2 regions of the Cellulosimicrobium sp. CpK407 genome follow, and region 1 is predicted to be linked to the other one. Evidence: riboswitches for the same ligand, from Rfam matches in the RefSeq annotation. Region 1 holds a riboswitch; the other holds the start of a gene.
The links. Region 1 has a riboswitch for S-adenosylmethionine ahead of ABWU78_RS02295 (NADPH-dependent FMN reductase). Riboswitches for the same ligand answer to the same signal wherever they lie in the genome.

Region 1 (14,371 bases):
TCGAGCGTGTCGCGGACGCGCTCCAGGAGCGCTACGAGAGCGGTGCGGCGGACGGCTTCAACATCCTGCCCTTCTTCCTCGAGTATCCCGGCGGTCTGGACGCCGTGACGGAGGGCCTCGTCCCGGAGCTGCAGCGCCGCGGACTCTTCCACACCGAGTACGAGCACGAGACGCTGCGCGAGAACCTCGGTCTCGCGCCCATCGACGAGGAGACGGCATGAGCATCACCACGAGCACCTCACCGCAGGTCGGCGCGGAGCCCTCGGCACGCACGACGGGAACCCTCGACCCCCTGCCGGACGTCCCCGAGCCGCCGGCGCGTGACGTGCGCTGGGAGCTGGCTGCGGCCCTGCGCACCTTCGGGCGTGCCGGCTACGAGTTCGGCTTCAACGGACACGTGTCCGCACGCGCGCCCGAGGTGCCGGGCCACTACTGGGTCAACCCGTTCGGTCTCTCCATCTCGTCGGTCACGCCTCGCGACCTCGTCCTCGTGGACGACGACGGGCAGGTCGTGGACCCCCGGGTCTCGGCCGCCATCAACGGCTTCGCGGGGAACCTCCGGCTGCACCGCGAGATCGACGACGCCGCGGTCGTCGTCCACCTGCACACGCCGAGCGGTTTCGCGTGGTCGTCTCTCGGACGGCCGCTCGAGCCGGTGACCACCGACGCGGCGCTCGTCGCGGGCCTCCAGGGCCTGACGACGTCGATCTGGGACGGGGCCACCTCGCCGTCGGCCGTCGAGCACGCGCGGGCAGGTGCCCGCGTGATCCTGCAGCGCGGGCACGGCTTCGTCACGCTCGGTCGCTCCGTCGGCGAGGCGGCGTTCTACCTCCTCGCCGCGGAGCGCGCGGCCGCGGCGAACCTCGCCCTCGTGGGGGTGCCTGACAAGGGCGTGCTCCCACCGGAGGTGGTCGAGCGGTGGACCCTTCGCCCGGAGCTCGCGCGGGCGCACTTCGAGAACGCCTTCACCCTCGTCGAGGCGGAGGGGCTGCGATGACCGCCACCGAGCTCGTGCGCGGTCGCGCGGCCGGGACCGGTCCGGCCGAGCCGCTCACCCTGTCCACGCTCGCCGCCGCGCTGACGGCACCCCGGGGCTTCGGGGACCAGAGCCTGCTCTCGCCGCGGCCGGACTCGATCCGTCTCCTGGGAGGAATCCCCGATCCCGGCGCGCTGCCGGTCGACGAGCTGCGCGACGCGCTCGGCGAGGTGTGGGACGCGGGCGGCGGCGTCGCCTCGCTGCAGTACTCCGGGACCCAGGGTCTCGCCGGGCTCCGGGAATGGACCGCGGAGCGCGAGGGCGTCGACGCGTCGCGGGTCGTCATCACGAGCGGCGGGCTGCACGGCCTGTCGCTCACCGTGCAGGCGCTGGTCGAGCGGGGCGCGACGGTTGCCGTCGACAACCCCGTCTTCCCGATCTTCCTCCGGGTGCTCGAGCTCGTGGACGCCCGGACGCTCCCCGTCCCGGTCGAGGCGGACGGGCTCGACGTCGCGCATCTCGCGCGGCGTCTCGCCGACGGTGAACGCGTCGCGGCCGTGTACACGGTTCCCGACTTCCACAACCCGACCCAGGGCACCCTCTCCGCGGACAAGCGAGCTGCCCTCGTGGCGCTCGCGGAGCGGTACGGCTTCGTGGTCATCGCGGACGACCCCTACCGCGAGCTGCGCTTCGCCGGGGTGGACCAGGGCCGCCGCACCTTCTTCGACTCGGAGCACGTGGTGCACGTCAACACGTTCACCAAGACGCTGGGCCCGGGCCTGCGGCTCGGGTGGCTCGTCCTCCCGGAGTCGCTCGTCACGCCGGTCGTCCGGTTGCGCAACAGGCAGGACTCCCACTCGTCGACGTTCGTCCAGACGCTCGTCGAGCACCTCCTCCTCTCCCGCGCCGGCTGGTTCGACGACACTCTCGCCCGGGCGAACGCGCTCTACGAGCACCGGGCCCGAGTGCTCGTCGACGAGCTCGAGGACCAGCTCCCCGGCGCGTTCGAGATCACCGCGCCGGAGGGAGGGTTCTTCCTGTGGCCACGCCTGGTCGACGACTCCGTGGACACGCACGAGCTGCACCGGCACGCGACGGCTGAAGGGGTCGACTACCAGCAGGGCGAGTTCTTCGCGACGGGCCCGGGGACCGACTCGGCCCGGCGCCTGCGCCTGGCCTACGGGGACCGCACCGACGCCGAGCTGCGCGCCGCCGTCGGGCGGTTGTCCGTCGCGTACCGTGCGGCGACGAGGGTCTGAGGGCGACGTCAGGGCCCAGGGCCGCGGGTCACGCCTCCGCAGGAGTCGGCGCCGCGGCCCTGCGGCGTGCTCGCACGCCGGTGAGCGCCAGGGTCAGCTGCGCGACCCAGAGCACGAGGACCGCGGGCACGACGACGGCGCTCGCGACCTCAGCGGCGTGATAGCCGCGCGGGACCGGGACGGCCACCGGTATCGGCTGGGTGTACGTCAGGAGGAACCCGACGGGGATCGCCACGATCCACAGCGCGACGGTCACGACGGCGTAGGGGAGCGGGACGTCGTCGGCGGATCGCATGCGCCCGACCCACGTCCCTAGCAGGGGAGCGAGCGCGAGCAGGCCGGCGACCGGGATCGCCGCGACCACGAACCCTGCCAGGAGCAGTCCGCCGCCCGCAGCGACGGCCCCGGCCACGAAGCACAGCGGGAGCACGAGCGCTGCCCAGAGCTGGCCGCGGAACGCGGTCCTCCGCAGCCGTCGTGCTGTCGCCATCGGTCGCCCCCTCGTCGCCCTGACCCGCGTCGTCGCGCGCCGTCGTCGGCATCGTACGGCGGCGCGGTCGTCCAGGGGATGGTGCGCGCGACCCATGGCTCGCGGCGGCGTGCGGACCTAGACTGGAGGTGTCTTGTGGTCTCTCGCGCAGAGGTCGGCTCCGATGTCGTGGCTGCTGATGGTCTGGTGCGCGGCGGCGTGCACGGTCGCCGCCGTGCGGTGGGTGCTGCGCCGCGCCGGCCGACCCCCGAGCCACCGGACGACCGGCCGACCGCACCTGCTGCGCCGCCGCCCGACGCCCCCCGACCCGCTCGCCACGCTCGCGCTCCAGGTGCGGCTGAGCGAGCTCGCGGCGGAGATGCGGCGCATCGAGGCGGACCCGGACGTCTACGCCCGTGCCCACCACTACCTCGCGGTCCAGGGCGCCTACGACGCCTTGCTCCGGGAGGCGTGCCGGCTCACGGGTCTCTCGGTCGAGGACGCTCCGCTGCGGGCCGGCTTCCGCACGGGCGACGACGAGCGGTTCCGCGAGGAGCTCGAGCTGAGCGCGCGCGGCTGGAGCTGGTGACCGGTCCACCCGTGAGGGGCGGCACGGGACGGGCGAGGGGCTGCTGGGTTCGCTCTCAGAGCGCCGAGTGGTCCCCGATCCGGTGGTACGTGCGGTCGTGGTAGACGAGCGGCGACGGGGTGCCGGCCACCTCGTCGCGCCGGGGGCCCGCACCCGTGCCGACGCTCGACGCGAGCGCTCGCAGCGAGACGAGGTAGGAGTCGCCCACCGGCGTGCGCTGTACCACGCGGCCCCGGACCCACGAGAGGGCCCCGTCGATGACGGGTTCCCCGGTGCCGAGGCGCGACCAGCCGCCGTCGGCGAACCGGTCGATGCCGCTCGTGGCGAAGCGCGCCGAGACGTCGTCCTGGTGGTCGGCGAGGAAGCTCACCGCGAGCGTCCGTGCCGCCGACACGGCGGGCCACGACGACGACGTCGACGCGAGCGAGAACGCGAGCAGCGGCGGTGCGGCCGAGACGGAGATGACCGACGTCGCGGTGAACCCGACGAGGCGGCCGTCGTGCTCGAGCGCGATCACGGCGACGCCCGCGGGGTGGCCGCGGAACACGGCCTTGTACTCGTCGGGGGAGAGCTGCGGCTCGTCCTGCTCCGCCAGGAGGGCCTCCAGGTGGGTGAGCTCGGCGGTCATCGGGCCACCCCCGCGAACGCGTCGGCGACGGCGTGGTCGGCGGGCGCCGGGCCGTCCGCGGGGAGGGGCGTCGCGGCGCGACGGAGGGTGTCGCCCTCGCGGGCGAGCCACGCGTCCACGACCGGGCCCAGGTCCGCGAGCTGTGGCTCGGTGACCGTGAGGGAGCGGGTCGGGACGACGGCGCCGAGCTCGACGAGCACGGGCCGCAGGTGCACCTCGCCGACGAGCGCGTGGGCGGGGTTGCCCGACACGACGAGCGGCACGACGACGACGCCCGCGAGCCCGTCCGGGCCGTAGAGGTCGAGGAACGCCTTGAGGAGCCCGGTGTACGACGCCTTGTAGACCGGCGTCGCCACGACGGCGACGGTCGCCGTGGCCAGCCGGTCGCGCGCGGCGTCCGCCGCGGGGCGCTCGGGACCGAGGATCTCGGCGGCGAAGGCCGCGAGGTCGATCGTCGCGACGTCGGTCGTGCCGAGGAGGCTCGCGACACGGTGCGCCACGGTCTCGGCCGCGTCCAGCGTCCGTGAGCCGGGGCGCGGGTTGCCGGAGACGGCGAGGACCGTCGAGGAGGGGGAGCGGTGGGTCATGTGTACCTCGCAGTAGTCGTCGATCACGCTTGCCGCGCGGCCGTCCCGCGGGTGCGGGGCCGGTCGCGCGCGGCCTGGTCATCTCCCGGAGCACCCCGCCGTGACAGGGGGTTGCCGACCAGCGAGCCGGGGCTTGGCGCTGGTGCTCGTGACCTGGGGACGGGTATAACAACGGCTCCGCGAAAACCGCACCGAAGTAGTCGGATTTCTCAGTGGGTGGACGGTTGTGTCGTCCGGGGGTGCCTGCGGCCGTGCCCACGACGGGCCCACGACGTGCCCGGGGAGGCGTGCCGGAGCCCGGGGGCGACCGGTGCGAGGCCCGTGCGAGGCCCGACGAGATGCGCAGGGAGTGAGACGGCGGTACGGGAACTTCTGGCACAGGCGTACCGTCAGCAGGAGTTTCCGTCCGCCCAGACGAGGAGAGCCCATGGACAGCCGACTGCAGTCCGTCTACGACGAGGTCCTGCGTCGCAACCCCGGCGAGGCCGAGTTCCACCAGGCCGTGCGCGAGGTCTTCGACTCGCTCGGCCCCGTGCTGCGCAAGCACCCGCGCTACGTCGAGGCGGCCGTCCTCGAGCGTGTCTGCGAGCCCGAGCGCCAGATCATCTTCCGGGTCCCGTGGGTGGACGACACGGGCCGCGTGCAGATCAACCGCGGCTTCCGCGTCGAGTTCAACTCCGCGCTCGGCCCGTACAAGGGCGGCCTGCGGTTCCACCCGTCGGTCTACCTCGGGATCGTGAAGTTCCTCGGCTTCGAGCAGATCTTCAAGAACTCGCTCACGGGCATGCCGATCGGCGGCGGCAAGGGCGGGTCGGACTTCGACCCCCGCGGCCGCTCCGACGGCGAGGTCATGCGGTTCTGCCAGTCGTTCATGACCGAGCTCTACCGGCACATCGGCGAGAACACCGACGTCCCGGCCGGCGACATCGGCGTGGGCGGTCGTGAGATCGGGTACCTGTTCGGGCAGTACAAGCGCATCACCAACCGCTACGAGTCCGGCGTCCTCACGGGCAAGGGCATCTCCTGGGGCGGTTCGCTCGTGCGCACCGAGGCGACGGGCTACGGCACCGTGCTCTTCGCGCAGAGCATGCTGGAGACGCGCGGGCAGGACCTCGACGGCCGGCGCGTCGTGGTCTCGGGCTCGGGCAACGTCGCGATCTACGCGACCGCCAAGGCGCAGCAGCTCGGCGCGAACGTCGTCGCCTTCTCCGACTCCTCCGGCTACGTCGTCGACGAGGCGGGTGTCGACCTCGACCTGCTGCGCCAGATCAAGGAGGTCGAGCGCGGCCGCGTCGCCGACTACGCGGCTCGTCGACCCGGGGCGCGCGTCGTCACCGACGGGTCCATCTGGGACGTGCCGTGCGACGTCGCGCTGCCGTGCGCGACGCAGAACGAGCTCGACGAGGGTGCGGCCAAGCAGCTCGTCGCGAACGGCGTCGTCGCGGTCGCCGAGGGCGCCAACATGCCGACGACGCCCTCCGCCGTCGCGCTCCTCCAGGAGGCGGGCGTGCTGTTCGCGCCCGGCAAGGCCGCGAACGCGGGCGGCGTCGCGACCTCGGCGCTCGAGATGCAGCAGAACGCGTCGCGCGACGCGTGGTCGTTCGAGTACACGGAGGAGCGGCTCGCGCAGATCATGGCGGGGATCCACGACCGGTGCGTCGAGACGGCCGACGAGTACGGCGCGCCCGGCAACTACGTGCTCGGCGCCAACATCGCGGGCTTCACCAAGGTCGCCGACGCGATCCTCGCGCTCGGCGTCATCTGACCGTCGTCTACCCTGGCCGACGGCCGCCGTCGCGCACGCCGCGCGACGCGACGGCCGTCGGACCGGACGACGGGAGAACGCAGTGACGACCACCGACCCCGAGGGCCCCGCCGTGCGCGCGAGCCGTGACGTCGTGCTCGAGCTCGCGGTGCAGGATCCCGAGGGCGTGCGGGTGGCCGCGTCCGTGGGCGCTCGGCGGGTCGAGCTGTGCGTCGGACTGGGCGCGACCGGCGGGCTCACGCCGAGCGCCGGTCTCGTCGAGGCGGCCGTCGTGGCGGCCGCCGACGCCGCAGGACGTGCACCCGTGGAGGTGCACGTCCTCGTGCGTCCGCGCCCGGGAGGGTTCGTCCTCTCGGCAGCCGACCTCGACGTGCAGGTCCGCGACGTCCGGGCCGCGGTCGCGGCGGGTGCAGCGGGCGTCGTGGTGGGCGCCCTGACCCCGGACGGCGTCGTGGACGTCGCCGCCGTGCGCGCCCTCGTCGAGGCCGCCGACGGCCGCGAGGTGACGTTCCACCGCGCGGTCGACGTCGTGGCCGACCCGCTCGCAGCGCTCGACGCGCTCGCGGGCGTCGGCGTGCGGCGCGTGCTCACGTCGGGCGGCGCCTCCCGCAGCATCGACGGCGTCGATCGCCTGCGCAACATGTCCGTGCACGCCCGCGGACCCCTGGGCGGCCGCGTCGAGGTCATGGCGGGTGGGGGCGTGCGGCCCCAGGACGTCGGCGCGCTCGTGGCCGCCGGCGTGGACGCCGTGCACCTCTCCGCGAAGCGGGTCGTCGCGGACGACGCCGGGCCCGGGGGCGGCGGGGACGCCGGCTACGAGGTCACGGACCCGGAGGTCGCCGCGGCCGCGCGCGCGGCGCTCGACGCCACGCGCTGACGGCCCGGCTCGCCCCGCGCTCCGGCGCGCGCGAGCCGTCCACGGTACGGCGTCTCGACGGCCGGCCCCTGCCCACGCGGGGGTCGGCCGTCGTCGTCTCAGGTGCGCGTCGATGGCTCATGTCTCAGTTAGGTAACTTTCCTGTCGTATTAGGGAGCGGCGCGGGATCGATTAGTTAGTGTTCCTGCCACACGCCTCCGGGCGCCACGACGAACGACGCGACGACGCGTCGTCCACGCGAAAGGACCGATGATGATTCGAAGCACGGCGCGCAAGCGTCTGCTCACGGCGGTTGCGCTCGTGACCGGCGTGACCCTGATGGCGACGGGCTGCTCCGGCTCCGGGAACGGCGACGGCGACGAGACCGCCGACGGTGGGCGCACGCTCAACGTGTGGGCCGGTACGCAGACGCCGATCGTCGCGAACTTCAACCCGTACTCGCCGAACCCGCTGCACGCGGCCAACGGCGCGATCTACGAGCCGCTCTTCTACTACAACAAGGCGCAGGCCAGCGACCCCGAGCCCCGTCTCGGCGAGTCCTTCGAGTGGTCCGAGGACGGCACCGAGCTCACGGTGAAGCTCCGCGAGGGCGTCAAGTGGACCGACGGCGAGGACTTCGACGCCGACGACGTCGTGTTCTCGCACACCAACGAGGCCGCCAAGCGCGACTTCGTCGTCTCGGTCGAGGCCGTCGACCCGTACACCGTGAAGTGGACGTTCGACTCCCCGCAGTTCACGTCCGAGGTCCAGCTTCTCGGTACGTCGCTCGTCGTGCCGGAGCACATCTGGTCCGAGGTCGACGACCTCGTGACGTTCGCCAACGAGAACCCGGTCGGCACCGGTCCGTACAAGGCCGACGCGGTCACCGAGGCGGCCTACACGGTCGTCGCGAACGAGGACTACTGGGCCGGCGCGCCCAAGGTCAAGAAGGTCCGCTACCTCGGCATCGACCAGAACCAGAGCGCCGAGGACCTCATGACGACGGGCAAGGTCGACTGGACGGCCATGTTCGTGGCCGACCCCGACCGCATCACCGCGGACGGGCGCCTGAGCATGATCAACACGCCGCAGGACCCGACGACGATCTACACCTGCGTGTCGGTCGACCTCGGCTGCACCGGCCCGCAGACCGACGTCGCGGTGCGCCAGGCGATCAACCTCGCCATGGACCGCACCGAGATCAACGAGAAGGCGTTCGCCGGCCTCGCCGCGACCGCGTCCCCGACGTTCGCGCTGCTCGGCCGCGACGACCGCTGGATCTCGCCCGACGTCGAGGCGGAGAGCCCGCAGACGGCCGACGCCGCGGCCGCGTCGAAGGTCCTCGAGGACGCCGGCTACACCAAGGGCGCGGACGGCATCTACGAGAAGGACGGCCAGAAGGTCGAGATGACCCTCATCACGGTCGACGGCTGGAACGACTACAACGCGGTCGGCGACCTGCTCGTCGAGCAGGCGAAGGCCGCCGGCATCTCGATCGTCCACAACAAGATCACGCAGCAGGAGATGTCGGACGCGCGCGTCGCGGGCACCTACCAGCTCATGGTCGGGGGCATCACGGGCCCGTCGCTGGACGACCCGTTCAGCATCTACCGCCAGTGGATGACGACGGACTACACGCGTCCGGTCGGCGAGGTCATGGAGTCCGGCCTCTTCAACTACGTGCGCTACACCAACCCCACGGTCGACGCCGCGGTCGAGGCGGCCGCCTCGACGAACGACGAGGCCGCGAAGCAGGAGCAGTACGCGATCATCCAGGAGGAGATCGTCCGTGACCTGCCCTACATCCCGGTGGTCGTGAACGCCTCGCAGACGTTCATGGACACGAAGGACTTCACGGGCTGGCCGACCGAGGACGACCTCTACGCCTTCCCGCCGTCGTGGAGCACGGTCTCGCTGGGCGTCGTGCTCTCGAAGCTCGAGCCGGCGAGCTGATGCGGCCGCGCCGAGGAGGAGGAACGGGGAACGAGGGACACGCATCATGAGGTACTACGCACGACGGATCACGTTCTACGTGATCACCCTCTGGGCAGCGGTCTCGCTGAACTTCCTCATCCCGAAGCTCATGCCTGGTGACCCCAAGCAGATCTTCATCGACAAGTTCCTGCGCAAGGGCGGCGAGCTGACGCCCCAGATGCAGAACAGCATCGACCTCCTCTTCGGCGCGGACGGCGACGCCTCCCTGTGGGACCAGTACGTGGACTACTGGGGGCGCCTGTTCCAGGGAGATCTCGGGATCTCCATCACGTACTACCCCCAGCCCGTCACCGAGCTGATCGGCCAGGCCCTCCCCTGGACGGTCGGGCTCGTGGGACTCGCGACGATCATCTCGTTCGTCCTGGGTGTCGGGCTGGGGGCGTGGGCCGGCTGGAAGCGCGGCACGTGGGTGGACAGCATCATCCCCGCGTCGACCCTGCTCCAGGCGGTGCCCTACTTCTGGCTCGCCCTCATCCTCGTCTCGGTCTTCTCGGTCTCGACCGGATGGTTCCCGCGGATCGGCAGCTACGACATCTTCGGCTTCGACAACGGACCGGAGTGGTCGTGGGCGTTCGTCGGCAGCGTGATCTACCACGGGTTCCTGCCCGCGCTGACGATCGTGCTCTCGTCGGTGGGGGGCTGGCTGCTCGGGATGCGCAACATGATGGTGTCCACGCTGTCCGAGGACTACGTCACGACGGCCGAGGCCAAGGGCCTGCGCCGCATGCGCGTGGCGATCACCTACGCGACCCGCAACGCCGCGCTCCCGTCGTTCGCCGGGTTCGGCGTCGCGCTCGGGTTCGTCGTGGCCGGGTCGGTCGTCATGGAGCAGGTCTTCAGCTACCCGGGCCTGGGCAAGCTCCTGTTCAACGCGGTCCAGGCGAGCGACTTCGCGCTCATGCAGGGCACGTTCCTCGTCATCACGCTCGCCGTGCTCGCCGCGAACTTCCTCATGGACATCATCTACGGATTCATCGACCCGAGGGCGCGCGCCAATGTCTGACAACACCCGCGACACGGAGATCGTGACCCCCGCCGCGGACGCGGCACCCGTGGCCACGGTCGTCGCCGACGGCCTCGCGCCGGCGACGACGACCGAGGGGATCGTCCCGGACGTGCGGGACGTCCCCGCGGCGCTCGACCAGGACGCCCCTGCCGCGCCCGCCCGCCGTGGCCTGCGCGCGATGCTCCCGCGCCGGTCCGGCAAGCTCACCGCGGGGATCGTCCTCGTGGCCGGCATCCTGCTGTTCACGTTCGTCGCGCCGCTCTTCACGCAGGACCCGCGCTCGACGGCGAACGCGCGGTTCCTGCCGCCGAGCGCCGAGCACCTGCTCGGCACCAACCACATCGGCAACGACATCTTCGCCCAGGTGGCGTACGGCGGGCAGGGCTCGCTCATGGTCGGCCTCGTCGCCGGCGCGATCGCGCTCGTGCTGTCGATCGTGTTCGGCATCGTCGCGGGGTACCGCGGGCGGTTCACCGACGAGGCCCTCTCGCTCGTCACGAACATCATGCTCGTCATCCCGGGCCTGCCGCTGATCATCGTCATCTCGGCGTACCTGCAGACGCGCTCGCTCCTCATCGTCGCGGTGATCCTCGGGCTGACGGCGTGGCCGGGAGCGGCGATCGTGCTCCGGATGCAGGCGAAGTCGCTGCGTGCCCGCGACTACGTGTCCGCGGCACGCGTCGCGGGGGAGAAGACGCCGCGGATCATCCTCGTGGAGATCTTCCCCAACCTCCTGCCGCTCCTCACGGCCCAGTTCCTCGGCGCGGTGCTGCTCGCGATCCTCGCGGAGGCGGGGCTCTCGTTCCTCGGGCTGGGACCCTCCGGCTCGATCACGTGGGGCACGATCCTCAACCAGGCGAGCGCCAACAACGCGCTGAGCCTCGGCATGTGGTGGTGGTTCGTCCCGCCCGGCCTGCTCATCGCCCTCTTCGGCTGCGGGCTCGCGCTCATCAACTTCAGCCTCGACGAGATCATCAACCCCCGCCTGCGCCTGGGGCCGGCGGCCGTGAAGAGCGTGCGCAAGGCCCGCAAGGCCGGCCTCGCCGTGGACGCGGACCCCGCCGGCACCGGACCGGACACCGCCGGCGGCACCGACAGCGACCCTGACGGCACGGACACCGACACCGACGACGCGAAGGAGACGGTGGGCGCATGACCGCCACGACCACGGCCGCCGAGCCGCTCACCAGCGAGCGCCACACCGCCTACCTCGTCGGCAAGGAGCCGGTGCTCACCGCGCGGAACGTCTCGATCGACTACGAGGTCGAGCCGGTCGTCCATGCCGTGAAGGACGTGTCGCTCACGCTGCACCGTGGCGAGATCCTCGGTCTCGCCGGGGAGTCGGGCTGCGGCAAGACCACGCTCGCCTACGGGCTCAACCGCCTCCTCAAGCCCCCGGCCCTCCTCACGTCCGGGACGGTGACGTTCCACGACCAGGGCGGCGACGACGTCGACGTCGTCGCGCTCTCGGGGGACGCGTTGCGCGCGTTCCGCTGGGACAAGGTCTCGATGGTGTTCCAGGGCGCGATGAACTCGCTCAACCCCGTCATCAGCGTGCGCGACCAGCTCGGGGACGTGCTCAAGACCCACCGGCCGGAGATGGCGCGCAAGGAGCGGGCGACCCGTTCCGCCGAGCTCCTCGAGCTCGTGGGCGTCGACCCGCTGCGTCTCGACAGCTACGCGCACGAGCTCTCGGGCGGCATGCGGCAGCGCGTCATGATCGCCATGGCGCTTGCGCTCAACCCGCAGGTCATGATCATGGACGAACCGACGACGGCGCTCGACGTCGTCGTCCAGCGCGGGATCCTGCGGGAGATCATGCGGCTGCGCGAGCAGCTCGGGTTCGCCGTCGTCTTCATCACGCACGACCTCCCGCTCCTGCTGGAGATCAGCGACCGCATCGCGGTGATGCTGCGCGGCGAGATCGTCGAGATCGACACGGCGGAGTCGATCTACGAGGACGCCCAGCACCCCTACACGCGGCGCCTGCTGGGCTCGTTCCCGAGCCTCACGGGCGACCGTGGCTCGTTCGTCCGCACGGGCGAGGGCACCGGCGAGAACCAGGAAGGACCGCACGCATGAGCACCCTCGAGGTCCGCAACCTGGTCAAGGACTTCTCGATCCGCAAGGGGCTGCGCCGCACGCGCCTGCGCGCGGTGAACGACGTGTCGTTCACGCTGGAGCCCGGCAAGACGATCGCGGTCGTCGGCGAGTCCGGCTCGGGCAAGTCGACGGTGGCGCGCATGATCGCCCAGCTCGAGACGCCGACGTCGGGCGAGATCCTGCTGGACGGCACGCCGTCCGCGACCCGCGGACGCGGGCTCGACGCCTACCGGCACGACGTGCAGATGGTGTTCCAGGACCCGTTCGCCTCGCTCAACCCGTTCCACACGGTGGCCCACCACCTCGAGCGGCCGCTGCGCCTGCACAAGGTCGCCCGCGGGCGTCAGGCGATCGACGCGCGGGTCCACGAGCTCCTGGAGCGCGTGAACCTCACCCCGGCGCCGGTGTTCGCGGCCAAGCAGCCGCACGAGATGTCGGGCGGGCAGCGCCAGCGCGTCGCGATCGCCCGGGCCCTCGCGCCGGGTGCACGGTTCCTCGTGGCGGACGAGCCGGTGTCGATGCTCGACGTGTCGATCCGGCTCGGGGTGCTCAACCTGCTCGCGCGGCTGCAGCGTGAGGAGAACCTGGGGGTCCTCTACATCACGCACGACCTCGCGACCGCACGGCACTTCAGCGACGAGATCCTCGTGATGTTCCGGGGGAACGTCGTCGAGCGCGGGCCGTCGGACCAGGTGATCCTCGACCCGCAGCACGACTACACCAAGCTGCTCCTCGGCGCGGCGCCGGAACCCCGGAACCACGGCAAGCTCCGTGAGGAGGTGCGCCGCGAGCTCGCGGCGGCCGCGGCGGGCTCGGGCGACGACGCCGCGCGCGACCGGTTCGGGACGCGCGGGATGTGAGACCGGCGCACCCGTCGCCCGCTCGATCCGGGCGGCGGGTGCTGCCTCCAGCCGTACGCGTCGGTGGTGACGCGTACCCGTCGCGCGGGCCAGGTCTGTCGGACGCCCTGGCCCGCGCGCCCTCCTGCGCACGCCGCCGACCGCGGTCGGAGGTCGTGGCGGTCCGGGAGACGGTCGGGCGGCGGGCGGCCGCGGCGGATGGGTAGGGTCAGGCTCGTGCCCGCCCGTCAGCTGCGCCTGGTGCGCCCCGCCGAGCCCCCCGCCCCGATGCCCCCCGTGGACCCGGTCGCCACGGTGACCGACGCGCTCGCGGCGCTGCGCCGTGAGATGGAGGTCCCGGAGTCGTTCCCCGTCGAGGTGCTCGCCGAGGCGGAGGCGGTCGTCCGGGACGGCGGCGCCGTCCTCGGCGACGGCCGCGTCGACCTGCGCGACGTCCCGTTCGTGACGATCGACCCGCCCGGGTCGATGGACCTCGACCAGGCGCTCCACCTCGAGCGCGCCGGGGACGACCCGGCGGATCCCGCCGGCGCGGCGTTCGTCGTGCACTACGCCATCGCCGACGTCGGCGCGTTCGTCGCGCCGGGCGGGGCGATCGACGCCGAGGTGCACGAGCGCGGGACGACGCTCTACGCGCCCGACGGCCGCACCCCGCTCCACCCCGCCGTGCTCTCCGAGGGCGCGGCGAGCCTCCTGCCGGACCAGGAGCGCCCCGCGGCGGCGTGGCGCGTCGTGCTCGACGCGCGCGGCGAGATCCTCGACGCGACGGTGCGCCGCGCCGTCGTGCGGTCGACGCGACGCCTCACCTACGACGAGGCCCAGGCCGCGATCGACGCGGGCGGGGCCGAGGACGCGGTGGGTGCCGCGCTCCTGCTGCTCCGCGAGGTGGGCGAGCTGCGGCTCGCGCTCGAGCGGGAGCGCGGGGGAGTGTCGCTCGAGGTCCCGGAGCAGGAGATCGTCACGCGCGACGACGGGTCGTTCGGCCTCGAGTTCCGCTCGACCCTCCCGGCGGAGGGCTGGAACGCCCAGATCTCGCTGCTCACGGGGATCGCGGCGGCGCGCCTCATGCGCGCGGGCGGGGTCGGCGTCTTCCGGGCGCTGCCCGAGGCCGACCCGCGCGACCTCGCGCGCCTGCGCCGCACGGCGCGCGCGCTCGGCATCGACTGGCCGCGCGAGACGGCGTACGCCGACCTCGTGCCGACCCTCGACTCGCGCGTGCCGCGCCACGCGGCCTTCCTCAACGAGGCGACGTCGCTCTTCCGCGGCGCGTCGTACGAGGCG
Region 2 (14,371 bases), on a different contig from region 1:
TCCGACGGCGCTCCCACCCTCGCGTAGGGTGCTGACCTCACCTCACGGTCCGCGCAGGACCCGCACGAGCTCCTGCACCCGACCGGCTCTCTCCGCACGACGTCCCTCGACGAGGAGGACTGCCCATGGCGCTCGGACGCCTCCTGCACCGGACCGGACGGGTCGCCGCGCGTCGCCGCGGCGTCGTCCTCGGGGTCTGGGCGGTCCTCCTCGTCCTCGGCGCGGTGCTCGGCGGCGCCGTCTTCGACAAGACGACCGACGTCGAGCCCGCCCCGCCCGGCAGCCCCTCCGCCCTCGCGGCCGAGCGTCTCGACGAGCTCCAGCCCGAGGACGAGACCGTCGTCGCCGTCCTGTCCGGGCGCGACTACTTCTCCACGGAGCTGATCGCCCAGGCGAGCGACGTGATGCACGGCATCCGCGCGATGCCGGGCGTCGTCGAGCTGTTCGACGCGTACACCGGTGGCGGCCTCATCGCCGACGACGGGCAGGGCTCCCTCGTCATCGTCGAGCTCGACCCCGCGCTGTCCGACGACGACGCGCTGGCCCTCGCGCACCAGGTCGCCGACGCGCTCCACACGATCGACACCCCCGAGGTGCTCGTCGGGGGCGCCCTCCTGGCCGAGGAGGCGTTCGTCGACCAGGCGATCACCGACGCCACTGTGGGCGAGGGCGTGGCGATCGCCGTCCTTCTGGTCGTGCTCGTCGTCGTCCTCGGCGGCCTGCGCGCGGGCCTGGTGCCGCTGCTGTCCGCGCTCGCCGCCATCGCGGTCGCGCTGCTCGTGCTCAGCGGCCTGCTGGGGATCGTGCCCGTCAACGAGTTCGCGGTGAACGTCGTGACGCTGCTCGGCCTCGGGCTCACGGTCGACTACTCCTTGCTCGTCCTGGCGCGCTTCCGCGAGGAGCGCGCCGAGAACCCGGGCCTCCCGCTCGACGAGCTCGTCGGGCGCACGCTCGCGACCGCCGGGCGCGCCGTCCTCGCGTCCGGGCTCGCCGTCGCGATCGCCCTCACCGGCCTGCTCCTGCTCGGCGACTCGCTGCTCTCCGGCATGGCCGTCGGCGGCGCCGTCGTCGTGCTCGTCGCGACCGCCGCCGGGCTCACGCTCGTGCCCGCGCTCGTCGCGACGTGGCACCGCGCCATCCCTGCCCCGGGCGCCCGCACCTGGTCCCACCCGTGGACCGGGCGCGGCGGGGCCGGCACGCTCGGCCGCCTCGCGCGCACCGCCCAGCGGCACGCCGTGCTCGTCACGCTCGGCGCGACGGCCCTCCTCCTCGCGCTCGCCGCGCCGCTCGGCTCGATGACGCTCGGCAGCTCCGAGGTCCACTCCCTGCCCGCCGACGCCGAGGCGCGCCTCGCCGCCGACGCGTCCACCGCGCGCTTCGCCGACCTCGGCGTCACCCCGATCACCGTGCTCGTCGAGGCACCCCGCGGCGACGAGGCCGCCTCCGCCTACCTCGACCGCGTCGCGGCCCTGCCGGGCGTCGAGGACGCGATGCAGGACACCGACTACCCGCCCGAGGTCCTCGTCGTCGACGTCACGCCCGACGTCGGCGAGGGCGGCGACGCGACCGCCGCCGCGGCCCAGGACCTGCTGCGCGCGATCCGCGCGATCGACACGGGCGACCTCGACGTGCACGTCGCCGGGCCGGCCGCCGAGGTCGTCGACACCCAGGAGCACCTCGCGCAGCGCCTCCCGCTCGCCGCGGGTGTCGTCGTGCTCGCGACGTTCGTGCTCCTCTTCCTGCTCACCGGCTCGCTCGTCGTGCCGCTCAAGGCGCTCGTGATGAACCTGCTCACGCTCGCCGCGACCCTCGGCGTGCTCGTCTCGGTGTTCCAGCACGGCGTCGGCGCCTCGCTGCTCGGGTTCGAGCCGTGGGGCGCGCTCGACGTCACGACGCCGTTGCTCATCGGCATGCTCGTGTTCGGCCTGTCCACCGACTACGAGGTGTTCCTCCTTGCGCGCACGTCCGAGGAGTGGCGCGCCCGCACGCCCGGGGAGGACCTGCGCGCCGCGAACGACCGGGCCGTGCTCCGCGGCATCACCGCGACCGGCCCGGTCGTCACGACGGCCGCCGTCGCCATCGGCATCGTGTTCCTCGGCTTCGCGGCCGGCGAGCTCGTCGCGATGAAGGAGGTCGGCGTGGGCATGGCCGTCGCCGTGCTGCTCGACGTGACCGTCGTGCGCGGCCTCCTCCTCCCCGCGACGATGACGCTCCTCGGGCGATGGAACTGGTGGCCGGGCAGTGGCGGGCGCTCCGACGCCGCGGGGCTGGCTTCCGCCGAGACCTCCGCGGGGGCGGGGCGGGTCTACCATCCGCCCGCTCGTTCCTCGCGGGCTCCCGCCAGACCCGCCACGACCCGCCCCACCCCCGCTCCGGCCTCGGCTCCCGACTCGGCGTCACCGACTCCCGGTGAGGGAAACAACTCGGGGCTTCCGAGGTAGAGCCCGTGTCCGCCGAGGGAGAGCCGTGGTGCGTCAGGCGTCGCGCATGACCTCGGTGACGAAGCGGGCGGAGCGCTCGCGGAGGCCGTCGACGCGGAGCTCGACGAACAGCTCGCGCATCGACTCGTCGTCGCCGATCTCGGTGCGGGTCGGGGTGCGGCGCACGTTCTGCGAGCACAGGAAGTGGGTGCAGATGAGGGTGCCGACGGTGTTGCCGCGGCGCCCGGCGGCGCCGGCGCGCCGCGCGACGTAGAGGCTCACGTCGTCCGTGACGACGACGTCCTCGCACCACGCGCAGACGGCGCGCTTGCGCATGCCGCCCGTCTTGGCGTCGGTGGAGCGCAGCAGGACGCCGCGCGGCTCGCCGTCGACCTCGACGACGGCGTACGCGAGCAGCGGCGCCTTGCGGTCGCGCCACCCGAGGTAGTCGAGGCGGTCCCAGTCGAGCGTGTCGAGCTCGGGGAGGGTCGCCTGCGCGGCCTCGCGCTTGGAGGCGTTGACGAACGACGCGCGGATCTGCTTCTCGGTCAGGGGGTTCATGGCTTCAGGCTTCCGTGTCGGTACGGTCCCACCCTGCCCGACGGCGTGGCGCGGCGCAGACGGTCGGCTCACGACGACGCAGGGTCGCCGGGGCGCACGACGGCGCCGCTCGCTCGGGGCGGGGCGGGGATGACGGCATGCCCGCGACCGTCGTCGCCGAGACCTGCTCAGTGCTGGGTACTTGTCGTCGAGAACACGTGATGGCGACAGCTTCCCCGCACTGAACGGGGCGGGGCGCCGGGTCGGCGTCCGGCCGAGAGGCTCAGCGGGTGACGGTGCGGGAGGGGAGTGTGCCCGAGCAGGCCGCCATGGCCACCTCGCAGCCTGCGGTGCTGTGCATCCGCGTCTCCTCGTCCCGTGCGGTGCGCCCGTCCGGCGCGACCTGTTCCGTGGCCGTGCCCGACCGGCACGACGAACGGCTGCCCTCGGCAACCGTCACCCTCGATGGTGCGCCTCGCACACCACCGCCGTCAACGTGATTCCCCTCGCACGTCGAGGCGGGTCGCTGAACCCGGGGTTCCTCCTCAGGATGCGCTCCGCGTCGGGAGCGACCCCGGGTTCGGCGATGTCGCGGCCGGTGACCTCCGGCGCCCGGAGAGGGACGAAAGACGACGCGGCGGGACGCCCGCGGGCGCGAGACTCGGAGGCTCCGCCACCCGTCGTCGAGGAGGATCCTCCGTGCCCGTCGCGCCGTCACCGTCCGAGACCGCCGCACCCGTGGGGGAGCGCCTGGTGTCCGTCGAGGTGGTGGTGCCGTCCGGGGTGTTCTGGTCGGGCCCGGCGCGCAGCGTCACGGTGCCGTCGGCGTCGGGCACGCTGGGGATCCTCGCGCGGCACCAGCCCGTCGCGGCGACCCTCACGGCGGGGCGCGTGCGGCTGCGGACCCCGGACCGTCCGACGGCGGAGCTGCGCATCGGCGGCGGCTTCCTCGTGGTCGACGACGACGAGGTGACGATCCTCGCCGACGACGCGACGTGGGTGCAGGCCCGGTAGCCCCTAGGCGGGGTCGGCCGCCGGACCGAGCTGCACGACGACGATCCGGTGCCCGTCCGGGTCGTGGACGTGCGCGAACCGGTCCCCGGACTCGGCGTCGGAGTCCGGCCCGACGAACGGCTCGACGCCCGCGGCGGCGAGCCGCGCGAGGGTCGCGTCGAGGTCGTCGACGTAGAGGACGAGGTTCGGCAGCCCGTGGCGCACGAGGGGTGCGCCGCCGTCGGGGAGCGGGACGAGCCACAGCCCGGGCTCGTCGACGCGGCCGGGTCCGACGTGCAGCAGCGGGAACCCGTCGGTCTCGCCGCGGAACAGCGTGCCGAACCCGAACCCGTCCGCCCAGAACGCGGCGCTCGCGTCGAGGTCGTGGCAGAGCAGGACCGTGCGGCCGATCGTCGTCGTCATGGCGGCGAGCCTAGGCCGTGCCGCCGACACCGCGCCCGCCCGGCGCCCGCCCTCACGGGCGCGCGTGCGCCGTCGGGCATACCGTGGACCGCATGGCGACCGACGGCGGCATCCGCAGGACGATCAGCGACCTCGTCGCGCAGGAGCGCGAGCTCCGCGAGCAGCTCGCGCACGGCGAGATCACCGGCGGGCAGGAGCACGAGCGACTGCGTGCGATCGAGGTCGAGCTCGACCAGTGCTGGGACCTGCTGCGCCAGCGCGACGCGGCCCGCGAGTTCGGGAGCGACCCGGATGCGGCGACCGTGCGCGACCCCGGTACGGTGGAGAACTACCTGGACTGATCGTCGCCGACGACGACGCCCGGGCCCACGCACCGACCTCAGAAGGAGAACGCCATGACCACGACCAGCGAGCAGGCGGCCGACAGCCCCCTCCCCACCGGGACGGAAGGCCGCGACATCCCCGGGCACGCGGGCGCGCTGGCGCGGTTCGTCGTCTCGTTCGCGCTGTTCGTCGGGGGCCTGGTCCTCATGGGGTCGGGCATGTCCGGCGTCGACGGCGGCGTGTGGCTCTTCGTCGGCGGGCTCCTCGCCGCGACGCTCGCGTTCGCCCTCCCGATGGCGGGGACGGGCACGACCGAGCGCTGACCGACACGACGCGGAGGCCGGGTCCCGACGGGACCCGGCCTCCGGCGTGTGCGGGGATCAGCCGAGCGTGGCGCGGACCGCCTTCGCCGCGGCGACCAGGTGCTCGAGGGACGGCACGGTCTCCTCGTAGCGGCGGGTCTTGAGGCCGCAGTCCGGGTTGACCCACACGACCGTCGGGTCGATCGACTTCACGGCGAGCTCCAGCAGCTCCGTGACCTCCTCCGTGGAGGGCACGCGCGGGCTGTGGATGTCGTAGACGCCCGGCCCGATGCCGCGGGAGTACCCGGCGTCGCGCAGCTCCGGCACGATCTCCATGCGGGAGCGCGCCGCCTCGACCGACGTCACGTCCGCGTCGAGGCCGTCGATCGCGCCGATGACCTCGCCGAACTCCGAGTAGCACAGGTGCGTGTGGATCTGCGTCGCGGCCTCGACGCCCGACGTCGCGAGCCGGAACGACCCGACGGACCAGTCGAGGTACGCCGGCTGGTCCGCGCGGCGCAGCGGCAGGAGCTCGCGCAGCGCGGGCTCGTCGACCTGCACGATCCCGATGCCCGCGGCCTCGAGGTCGGCGATCTCGTCGCGCAGCGCGAGGCCCACCTGGTTCGCGGTGTCGCCGAGCGGCTGGTCGTCGCGCACGAACGACCACGCGAGGATCGTCACCGGTCCGGTGAGCATGCCCTTGACGGGCTTCTCGGTGAGCGACGCCGTGTACGCGGACCACTCGACCGTGATCGGCGCGGGCCGCGTGACGTCGCCCCACAGGATCGGCGGGCGGACGCACCGCGACCCGTACGACTGGACCCAGCCGTTCGCCGTGACGGCGAACCCGTCGAGGTGCTCCGCGAAGTACTGCACCATGTCGTTGCGCTCGGGCTCGCCGTGCACGAGGACGTCGAGGCCCAGCTCCTCCTGGAGCGCGACCACGCGCGCGATCTCCTCGCGCATCGCGGCCGTGTAGTCCGCGTCCGAGAGCTCGCCCTTCGTCCACAGCGCGCGGGCGCGGCGGATCTCCGGCGTCTGCGGGAACGAGCCGATCGTGGTCGTCGGCAGCGGCGGCAGGTTCAGACGCTCCTGCTGCGCGGCCGCGCGCTCGGCGTAGTCACCGCGCGCGAAGTCCGAGTCCGTCAGCGCGGCGGCGCGCTCGCGCACCGCGGGCACGACGACGCCGCTCGCCGCGGCTCGCGAGGCCACCGCCGCGCGGGACGCCTCGATCTCGGCGGCGACGGCGTCGCGACCCTCCGTGAGCGCGCGGGCGAGCGTCGCGACCTCGCCGACCTTCTGGTCCGCGAACGCGAGCCAGTCGCGCAGGCGCGGGTCGAGCGTGGTGCCCGACGCGGTCCCCGCCTCGGCGAACACCTCGTCCTCCACGTCGTGCGGCACGTGCAGCAGCGACGTCGACGTCCCGACGGCGACCGCACCGGCGCCCAGCGTCTGGAGCGCGTCGACGACGTCGAGCTTCGCCGCGAGGTCCGCGCGCCACACGTTGTGCCCGTCGATCACGCCCGCGACGAGCGTCTTCCCGGCGAGGCCGGGGACGCCGCCGTCGGCCGCCGTCGGGACGGCGCCCTTGACGAGGTCGATCGCGATCGCCTCCACGTCGGTGCCCGCGAGGAGCGCGAGCCCGTCCCGCGCGTCGCCGCCGTCGTCCTCGGCACCGGCCTGCAGCCCCCCGAACGGCGCGGCGACGAGGATCGCGGGCCGCGCCCCCTGCGCCGAGCCCGGGATCTCTCCCGAGCCGGAGGACTCCGTGGGGAGCGACCCCGGGTTCGGCACGGGGCGGAGGTCCGTCGCGAGGGTGCGGTAGGCCGACTCCACCGCTGCCGCGAGCTCCGTGAACGGCACGTCGACCGAGTCGGTGACGAGGATCGGCTCGTCGAGCTGGACCCACGGTGCGCCCGCGGCGGCGAGCGCGCGCAGCAGGTCGGCGTAGGCGGCGACGACGTCGTCGAGGCGGTCGAGCGGGCGGAAGCCTGCGGCCGACGACGCAGCGTCGTCGGCGGCCTTGGACAGCGCGAGGAACGTCACCGGCCCGACGACGACGGGTCGCGTCACGACGCCCGCCTCCTTGGCCTCGACGAACTCGCGCACGATGCGGTCGTCCACGAACCGGATCGCGGTGTCCGGGCCGATCTCGGGCACGAGGTAGTGGTAGTTCGTGTCGAACCACTTGGTCATCTCGAGCGGGGCGTCGTCGCCCTGGCCGCGCGCCACGGTGAAGTAGCCCGCGAGGTCAAGGCGGCCCGCGTCGTCGGTGAGCGACGCGAACCGCGACGGGATCGCCCCGAGCGAGGCGGCGACGTCGAGCACCTGGTCGTAGTAGGAGAACGACCCGGGGACGGACGCGTCGTCGGCGCCGAGGCCGAGCTCGACGAGCCGGCGCACGGTCGCGAGGCGCAGCTCGCGGGCCGTGGCCTCGAGCTCGTCGGCCGACGTCTTGCCGGCCCAGAAGGCCTCGACGGCCTTCTTGAGCTCGCGGCGGCGCCCGATGCGGGGGTAGCCGAGCACGGTGCCGGCGGGGAATCCGGCCTGAATCTGGGTAGGGGAGGGTACGGAAGTGGCCATGATCGAAACCTCTTGCTGGTCCGGAGGACCGGTCAGACGGGCGTGCCGTGCGTGGCGGCGCTCGTCGGGGGCAGGGAGGTGCCGGTGACCCACGGCCCGCTGGCCAGGTCCGGGACGAGCGGGGCGGCGGCAGCGCTGGCGCTGCCCCCGGTCCCGCGCGACCCGCCGCCGAGGTGGACACCCTCGAGCAGGTCAAGAGCGGCGCGGTGCTTGTTGAACGTGTACACGTGCAGACCGGGCGCGCCCGCGTCGAGGACGCGCTGCGCGAGGTCGACCGAGTACGCGATCCCGTAGGCGTGCTGCGCCTCCGGGTCGGGCAGGGCGTCGAGCGCGTCCAGCAGGTGCTGGGGCGCGCGCACGCCCGTGAGCTCCTCGACGCGGCGGAGCCGTGCAGGCTCCGTCGTGGGCAACAGCCCGGCGAGGATGGGGATCGTCACGCCGGCCGCGCGGGCCTCGGCGACGAAGTCGGTGTACGACGACGCGTCGTAGAAGAGCTGCGTGATCGCGAAGCTCGCGCCGGCCTGCTGCTTCTGGAACAGGCGGCGCACCTCCTGCGTGCGCGTCGTGCCGGCGGCGGGGTTGCCGTCGCAGAACGTCGCGACGGCGATCGTCAGCGGCCGGGCCGCGCCGCGCAGCGCCGCGGCCGGGTCGGCCGCGCACCGCGACGCCTCGACCTCGCGCAGGAGCGCGACGAGCTCGGTCGACGACCGGACGCCGTCGGGCGCGGGCTGCCAGTCAGGCTGGTCGCGCGGCGGGTCGCCCCGCAGCGCGAGGAAGCTCCGCACGCCCTCGTCGAGGAAGTCGGAGATGACCTCCTCGACGTCCTCGCGCGACGCCCCGACGCACGTGAGGTGCGCGATCGGCAGCACGGGCGTGCCCTGGAGCAGGCGGCCGACGACCTGGCGAGCCGTCGCGCGGTCGGTGCCCGCCGCGCCGTACGTCACGGACACGAAGTCGGGGTGCGTCGCGACGAGACGGCGTGCCGTCTCCCAGAACTTGGGCGCCGCGTCCGGGCGCCGCGGGGGCATGAGCTCGAACGAGACCGTGGGACGTGCCGCCCCGCCGTGCGCCTGCCCGACGGCGTCCGCGACGCTCACGACGTCGCCTCGCCGGGGCGCGCCACGGCACGCGGCGCCGGGACACGGAAGGGCGCGACCGCCGTCGGGCACGTGCCCGGACGGTGCGCGAAGGATGCCTCTGAGGTCATGCGTCACTCCATCGACCCTGGCGTTAGCACCTTTGTCCTCGGGAGGCTTCCGTCGGCGGGTTGCTGCGGTGTCGTCGAGCCAGGACTCTCGACCGCTCTGGATGGTTGCCACGATCCTACGGGCCATCCGGCATACGGTCGAGGGTGCCCGTCACGTGAGACGGGATGGCGTTGCCCGGGGGTGCCGTGACGTTCGGGGACGTGGGCCGGTGTCCGCGTCCCTGGACGGCGAGAACACGGTGTGAGTGCGATCGCAACAGGGTGACCCCGGGGGTGACCGCGGGTGAAGGATGCTGTGAGTGGTATCACGGGTGGGGCCGCCAAGCATGCTCTCGCCTGCGACGATGCGCGCCGTGGCTCTCAGGAGCGCTCAACTGAACGGTCGTTCAGGTCTACCGTCGAAAGGCGTGGTCGACCCGCTCTGACATGCGATCTGCCCGGCCCCTCTTGGCGGAGTACGAACCGGGCAGATCTCTCCCTCTCAAGGAAGGACCTCACTGTCCCATGCGTATCGCATCGGGGGCAATGCTCGGCGCTGCCCTCATCCTCAGCCTGTCCGCGGCACCCGCGCTCGCTGGCGGGTCCGACTCGCCCACGCCCTACCGCGTGGCCCCGGAAGGGCTCTATCTCCCCGCGGGTGACGCGTTCCCGGACGGTGGCCACGTGAACGTCCGCTACACGGTCGAGGGCGCCGAGCGGTCGGTCGGCATCCACTTCGAGACGCTCAACGACCAGCCGTCGGGCCGGTTCGTCGGCTCGAGCTTCCTCCCGTGGTCGGCGCTCGTCCACTCGGACGACTACTGCATCACGTGGGTCCAGGTCGCCCACTACGACGAGCACTTCGGTGAAGGCGGCCAGGATCCCGTCTGCTCGAGCGTGCCGTCGGACCCGGTTGAGCCGTCAGACCCGGTTGAGCCGTCGGATCCGGTCGAGCCGTCAGACCCGGCCGAGCCGACAGACCCGGCCGAGCCGACAGACCCGGCCGAACCGACAGGTCCGGCCGAGCCCACGCACCCGGCGGACCCGAGCGATCCGGCGGAGCCTGTCGTGCCGTCGCAGCCCGTCGACATGGTCGTGGCCGAGCCGACCACGGACGCCATACCTGGTGCGGCGCAGCCCGCGGAGAAGGGAGAGCTGGCGGCGACGGGGCTTGAGACGGTGCCGGTCGCGGCGGCGTCCGGTGCGCTGCTCCTGGCCGGTGTCCTGCTCGTTGCCGGGCGCCGCCTCGTGCGCCTCCGCGAGGGCTGAGCGGGAGCCGGTTCCCGTGAGGTCGGGCCGTCGCTCCGTCCTGTGGTCACCCTCAGGATCACCCTCCGTACCTCCTGACTTCGCCGGTCCGTGAGGTTGTATCGGGGCAGACGTAGGGCGCGCGGTAACCGTGTCGCCCTGCGTCCTTGTGCCGGGCGCATGACGGATCACCCGTCGTGACTCCGGCCGACCGACGTCTGTCAGAGGTATGGAGCGGTGGCGGAGGCGAGAGACGGCGGACGACAGCGAGAGCAGGGTTCACCCTCGATCAGCGGGTGGCAGCAGGTGCTGACCGGTCGGGAAGAGGCGGGCGGCGCGGGACGGGCCGAGGTGGAAGCGGCGCTTCGCGGTCTGCTCCCGCGTCTGGCGACGACCTCTGCGGCGATCGAGCGTCCGCTCCTTGACGACACGCTCACGAGCACCACCCGTCACGTCCTGGTCCGCGCCGCGCGCGGCTTCGGGAAGACCGTGTCGGTCGCACGGTGGTCGCGGGCCGCGCTCGCCGAGGGCCAGGTGATCGTCTGGCTCTCGGCGTCCGCGAGCGACCCGGCGCGGCGGTGCATCGGTGCCGGAGAGCTCGCGGACCGCGTTCTCGACCAGGTGCGGTACGTGCTCCGGCCCACGGGGTCCACCGATCTCGACGGCGCGGGACCCGGGCGCCTCGGGGCGCTGCTCCGCGCTCTGGGCCCGGTGACCGTCGTCGTCGACGACGTCCGTGCAGGCCATGCAGGCCTCATCGACGCGGCCTGCGCGGCGGCGGTCGCTCTCGGGGCACGGGCGGTCGTGCTGAGCACCGTCGGTCCCACGCCCGTCCGGCGGGGCACAGGCATGGTCGAGGTCGGCATGGCTGCGCTCGCATGGAGCGCGCAGGACACGGTGCGCTTCGCCCGGGTGCGAGGGATCGAGATCACCGAGGAGGTGGCGGGGCTCGTCACCGACGGACTTGGCGGCTACCCGGCGTCGATCGTCACCGCGGTGGCCGACCTGGGTTCGGGCGGTTCGGGAGGAGTCGATCTCCACGACGCGGTCCCCGCCGTCGTCCGTCGAGAGACGACGCGAGCTCTGGGGTCGTTCGTGCCTCCGGAGATCATGCCCTTCCTCCTCGACACCTGCGTCGAGCGTCGTCTCCAGGTGGACGAGCTCGACGACCTGACGGCGGTGCCGGACGCGCGCTCGACGGCTCGGCGACTCGTCGAGGGGGGGATCCTCTACCGTCATGTGGGCGCTGACGCGGGCGTGCTCGAGTACGAGCCCAGGATGCGGCAGAGCCTGCTCTCGCACCTGCGCTATCTGGATCCGGCCGGCTACGTGCGCCGCTTCCAGCAGCGTGTGGACGCTCACGTCGCCCGGGGGGCCACGTGGGCGGCCCTCTCGCGGGCGCTCGACTCCAGAGAGCCCGGAGTCGTGGACCGCGCGCTGGTCGCGACCTGGCCCGACCTGCTCGCCGTCAGCTCCGGGCCGGGCTTCGACGAGCTGTGGCGCAGCGCCGTCGAACGATGTCCGGAGAGCATCCCGGGCCGACTCCGCATCCTGCGCGCGGCGATACGACCCACGATCGGCCGCATCGAGTCGCTCGACGAGCACGACGAGCCTCTTGCCGAGGCCGTCGCGCCGACGACCGCATCGCCTGAAGCGCGGGCGTTGGACGCCTTCTGTCGGGTCGCACTCCTGCGCCGCGCCGGCCTGTACGACAAGTCCTTGCAGGCGGCACAGGGTGCGCTCGACGGTCTCGGTGCCGACCGCGGCGCGCCGCGGTCGATCGGCGCGGCAGTGCTGCTCGAGCTGCAGGCGTCGATGAGCGCGCTCTGCGCAGGTCTGGTCCGGGTCGCGGCAGCGTTCGCCGACTCGGCCTCGCAGCGGGCCACACGCTCGGGTGCGCTCTCCGTCGCTGCCGTGGCGTGCGAGCTGGCGGCGGTCGCGGAGGCGTGTGGTGGTGATCTCGTGGCCGCGGACGAGTGGGTGCGCGAGTCGCGGTCCTTGCCGGCCCCGCCCGCCTGGTGGCGCGGGTGCGGGGGGGACGTCCCGTCGGTCGTCGCAGCGCTGGTCCACCTGGAGGGTCGCCGTATCGACGAGGCCAAGGCGTCGCTCGGGAGGAGCATCGAGAGGCCGGGCGGTGACCTCTGGTTCGTGCGGAGGCATGTGATGGCGGTGATGGCCGAGCTCAGCGGTACTCCGGATCTCGCGCTCGACGTCCTGGTGGCGGATGCCGCGAGGAGAGGCATGGCGGTCGAGCCCGACGCGAGCGAGCGGCGCGCACCTTTCCTGGTCGTGCAGGACGTCGCTCGCTTGCACCTGGTGGCGGGTCGCGGTGCAGCCGCCATCCGCGTCGCCGACACCCTCCCGCGGTCCGCGCCGGTCCGAGACGTCGTCAACGCCCATGCGCTCGTGGCGAGCGGGAGCCTGGTCGAGGCGTTCCGTCGCGTCGCGAGGCTCGGCGAGAGGGCCCGGCTGACGACGGGGGCTCGCATCGAGGGCCTCGCCGTCACGGCCAGCGCACTCGTGGCGCTGGGAGAGAAGGACCAGGCCCGCGCGGAGATGCGGCGGGCGTGGGGCCTTGCGCGCCGGGCGAACGCGCTGCTCGAGCTCCGGTGGGCCTCTCCTGAGGCGATGGACCTCCTGCTCGCGGACGTCGACGGTGCGGAGCGTGCCGAGCTGGAGCCGGTGGCGGAGCTTGGGCGGCGGGCCTCGCCCGAGGGCGGGACGGTCCTGCTGCCCGAGCGTCAGCTCCTCGTGCTCCAGCTCGTCGTCGACGGGCTGAGCGGCCCCGAGATCGCCCGCAGGCTCTACGTCTCGCACAACACGGTGAAGACTCAGATCCGCGAGATCTACCGTCGCCTGGGCACCCACACGCGTGCGGAGACGGTGATGCGCGCGAAGCAGCTCGGTCTCGTCGCGGCGAGCCGGGGAGCGGTCCGGCGCGGCGTGAACGCGGCCTCGGCGGCAGGTACGAAGCAACATCGATGACGGCGCCGGTCGGCCCCGGCTAGGGCTCCGTCGTCACCTGCCCGTGGTGGCGCAGATAGGCGTGTCGGAGGCGTTGCCGCGCCCGCCGCGCGAGGGACGACACGGCGTTGGGGCTGATCCCGAGCACGTCGGCCAACTCTGCGGGCGAAGCGCCCAGGACCTCGATGTGCCAGAGCACCTTCTGCCATCGTGCCGGGAGAGCGGCGAACGCGTCGAGGACGCGATGTCGCTCGATCTCGTCCAAGAGAACGTCTGGATCGTGGTGGGTCCCGTCGAGCCGGTGCAGGTCCGTCGCCCGGACGCGGTCCTGGGACCGCAGCGTGGACCACGCGACGCGTCTCACGATCGTCAGGAGGTAGGCCCGCACGTGCCGTGACGGACCGCGTCCGGCGCGGATCACACCCAGGAGGGCCGTGAAGGACTCGGCGACCACGTCGTCGGCCCAGGACGGGCCGACGAGCGCCCTGGCCACGACCAGTGCGTACGGTCGGTGAGAGCGGTAGAGCGCAGCGAACGCGTCGTCGTCGCCCTCGCGCAGCCTGGCCACGAGCTGCTCGTCCGAGAGGGGCGCCGTGAGCGAGGGCGACCCGGTGTCGAGGGTCACCTGTTCAGGGAAACGCGCGAGCGTGGCCTGCGCGCGGCAGGAGAGGGTGATTCGGCGGGCGAGCGACGTGTCGGTCCCGGTCCGTCATGAGACGGGTCCGCGGACGTCCTTCTCCACGATGACCACGACCGGGGCAGGCGCGCCGCTCGACGAGCTGTGCGAGAGGTGGCGCGCGGCGACGTTCGCAGCGGGCTGGGACGCGCTCGCGGACTGGGCGGTCCCCGCGGTGGTCCACGTGGCTGCCGCGCACCTGGGAGGCCGGGACGTCACCGGGCCTGCGCGAGCCCTCGGCATCGCTCGCGCGAACGCGGGGGTCGGTATCGCCGACGGGATCCGGGATCTGGCGGTCTTGTACTCCCTGGGCGGCGCAGGTCTGCCCGGCCCCGTCGTCGCGGCTCTCGCCGACGGGTGGGAGCGGACGTCGGGCATGCTGGGCGGGGCGGCAGCGCACGGGAGCCTGAGCGGTCTCGGGACGGTGGACGACTTCCTGAGCGGCTGTGGCGCGGTCGTCGCCTCCTATCGCCACGGCCGGGAGGGCGACGTGCCGATCGTCGTGGTGGTCGACGGCCGGGCCGGTTCGTCGGTCCCCCTCGACAGGTGGGAGCGCGACCTCGCACTCGGGGAGTCTCTGCGCCGCGTGTTCCCTCCGCCCGCACCCGCCTGCTACGTGGACGGCGTCGCCCTGGTGGTTGCCTGGCGCGTCCCCTGCGAGGATCCGGACACCACGCGGAACGTCGTTGCGACCCGTGTGCGAGACGAGCTT

Region 2: another riboswitch for S-adenosylmethionine. It lies ahead of ABWU78_RS08315 (methylenetetrahydrofolate reductase); the one in region 1 lies ahead of ABWU78_RS02295 (NADPH-dependent FMN reductase).

What each region holds. Positions count from the first base shown of each region.
Region 1 is NZ_JBGNYC010000003.1:54,653-69,023, reverse strand. Features, by position in the region: gene ABWU78_RS02325 (NtaA/DmoA family FMN-dependent monooxygenase) at 1-221, shown strand, start outside; gene ABWU78_RS02320 (class II aldolase/adducin family protein) at 218-997, shown strand; gene ABWU78_RS02315 (PLP-dependent aminotransferase family protein) at 994-2,235, shown strand; gene ABWU78_RS02310 (hypothetical protein) at 2,264-2,725, opposite strand; gene ABWU78_RS02305 (hypothetical protein) at 2,889-3,293, shown strand; gene ABWU78_RS02300 (flavin reductase family protein) at 3,349-3,921, opposite strand; gene ABWU78_RS02295 (NADPH-dependent FMN reductase) at 3,918-4,508, opposite strand; SAM riboswitch class IV at 4,529-4,662, opposite strand; gene gdhA (NADP-specific glutamate dehydrogenase) at 4,936-6,273, shown strand; gene ABWU78_RS02285 (copper homeostasis protein CutC) at 6,356-7,150, shown strand; gene ABWU78_RS02280 (ABC transporter substrate-binding protein) at 7,403-9,082, shown strand; gene ABWU78_RS02275 (ABC transporter permease) at 9,129-10,127, shown strand; gene ABWU78_RS02270 (ABC transporter permease) at 10,120-11,286, shown strand; gene ABWU78_RS02265 (ABC transporter ATP-binding protein) at 11,283-12,212, shown strand; gene ABWU78_RS02260 (ABC transporter ATP-binding protein) at 12,209-13,093, shown strand; gene ABWU78_RS02255 (RNB domain-containing ribonuclease) at 13,310-14,371, shown strand, end outside.
Region 2 is NZ_JBGNYC010000013.1:78,951-93,321, forward strand. Features, by position in the region: gene ABWU78_RS08280 (MMPL family transporter) at 126-2,441, shown strand; gene ABWU78_RS08285 (FBP domain-containing protein) at 2,475-2,981, opposite strand; gene atpC (ATP synthase F1 subunit epsilon) at 3,660-3,974, shown strand; gene ABWU78_RS08295 (VOC family protein) at 3,978-4,376, opposite strand; gene ABWU78_RS08300 (DUF2630 family protein) at 4,469-4,717, shown strand; gene ABWU78_RS08305 (hypothetical protein) at 4,772-5,023, shown strand; gene metE (5-methyltetrahydropteroyltriglutamate--homocysteine S-methyltransferase) at 5,081-7,585, opposite strand; gene ABWU78_RS08315 (methylenetetrahydrofolate reductase) at 7,618-8,613, opposite strand; SAM riboswitch class I at 8,798-8,900, opposite strand; gene ABWU78_RS08320 (hypothetical protein) at 9,297-10,040, shown strand; gene ABWU78_RS08325 (LuxR C-terminal-related transcriptional regulator) at 10,371-13,004, shown strand; gene ABWU78_RS08330 (RNA polymerase sigma factor) at 13,024-13,608, opposite strand; gene ABWU78_RS08335 (hypothetical protein) at 13,727-14,371, shown strand, end outside.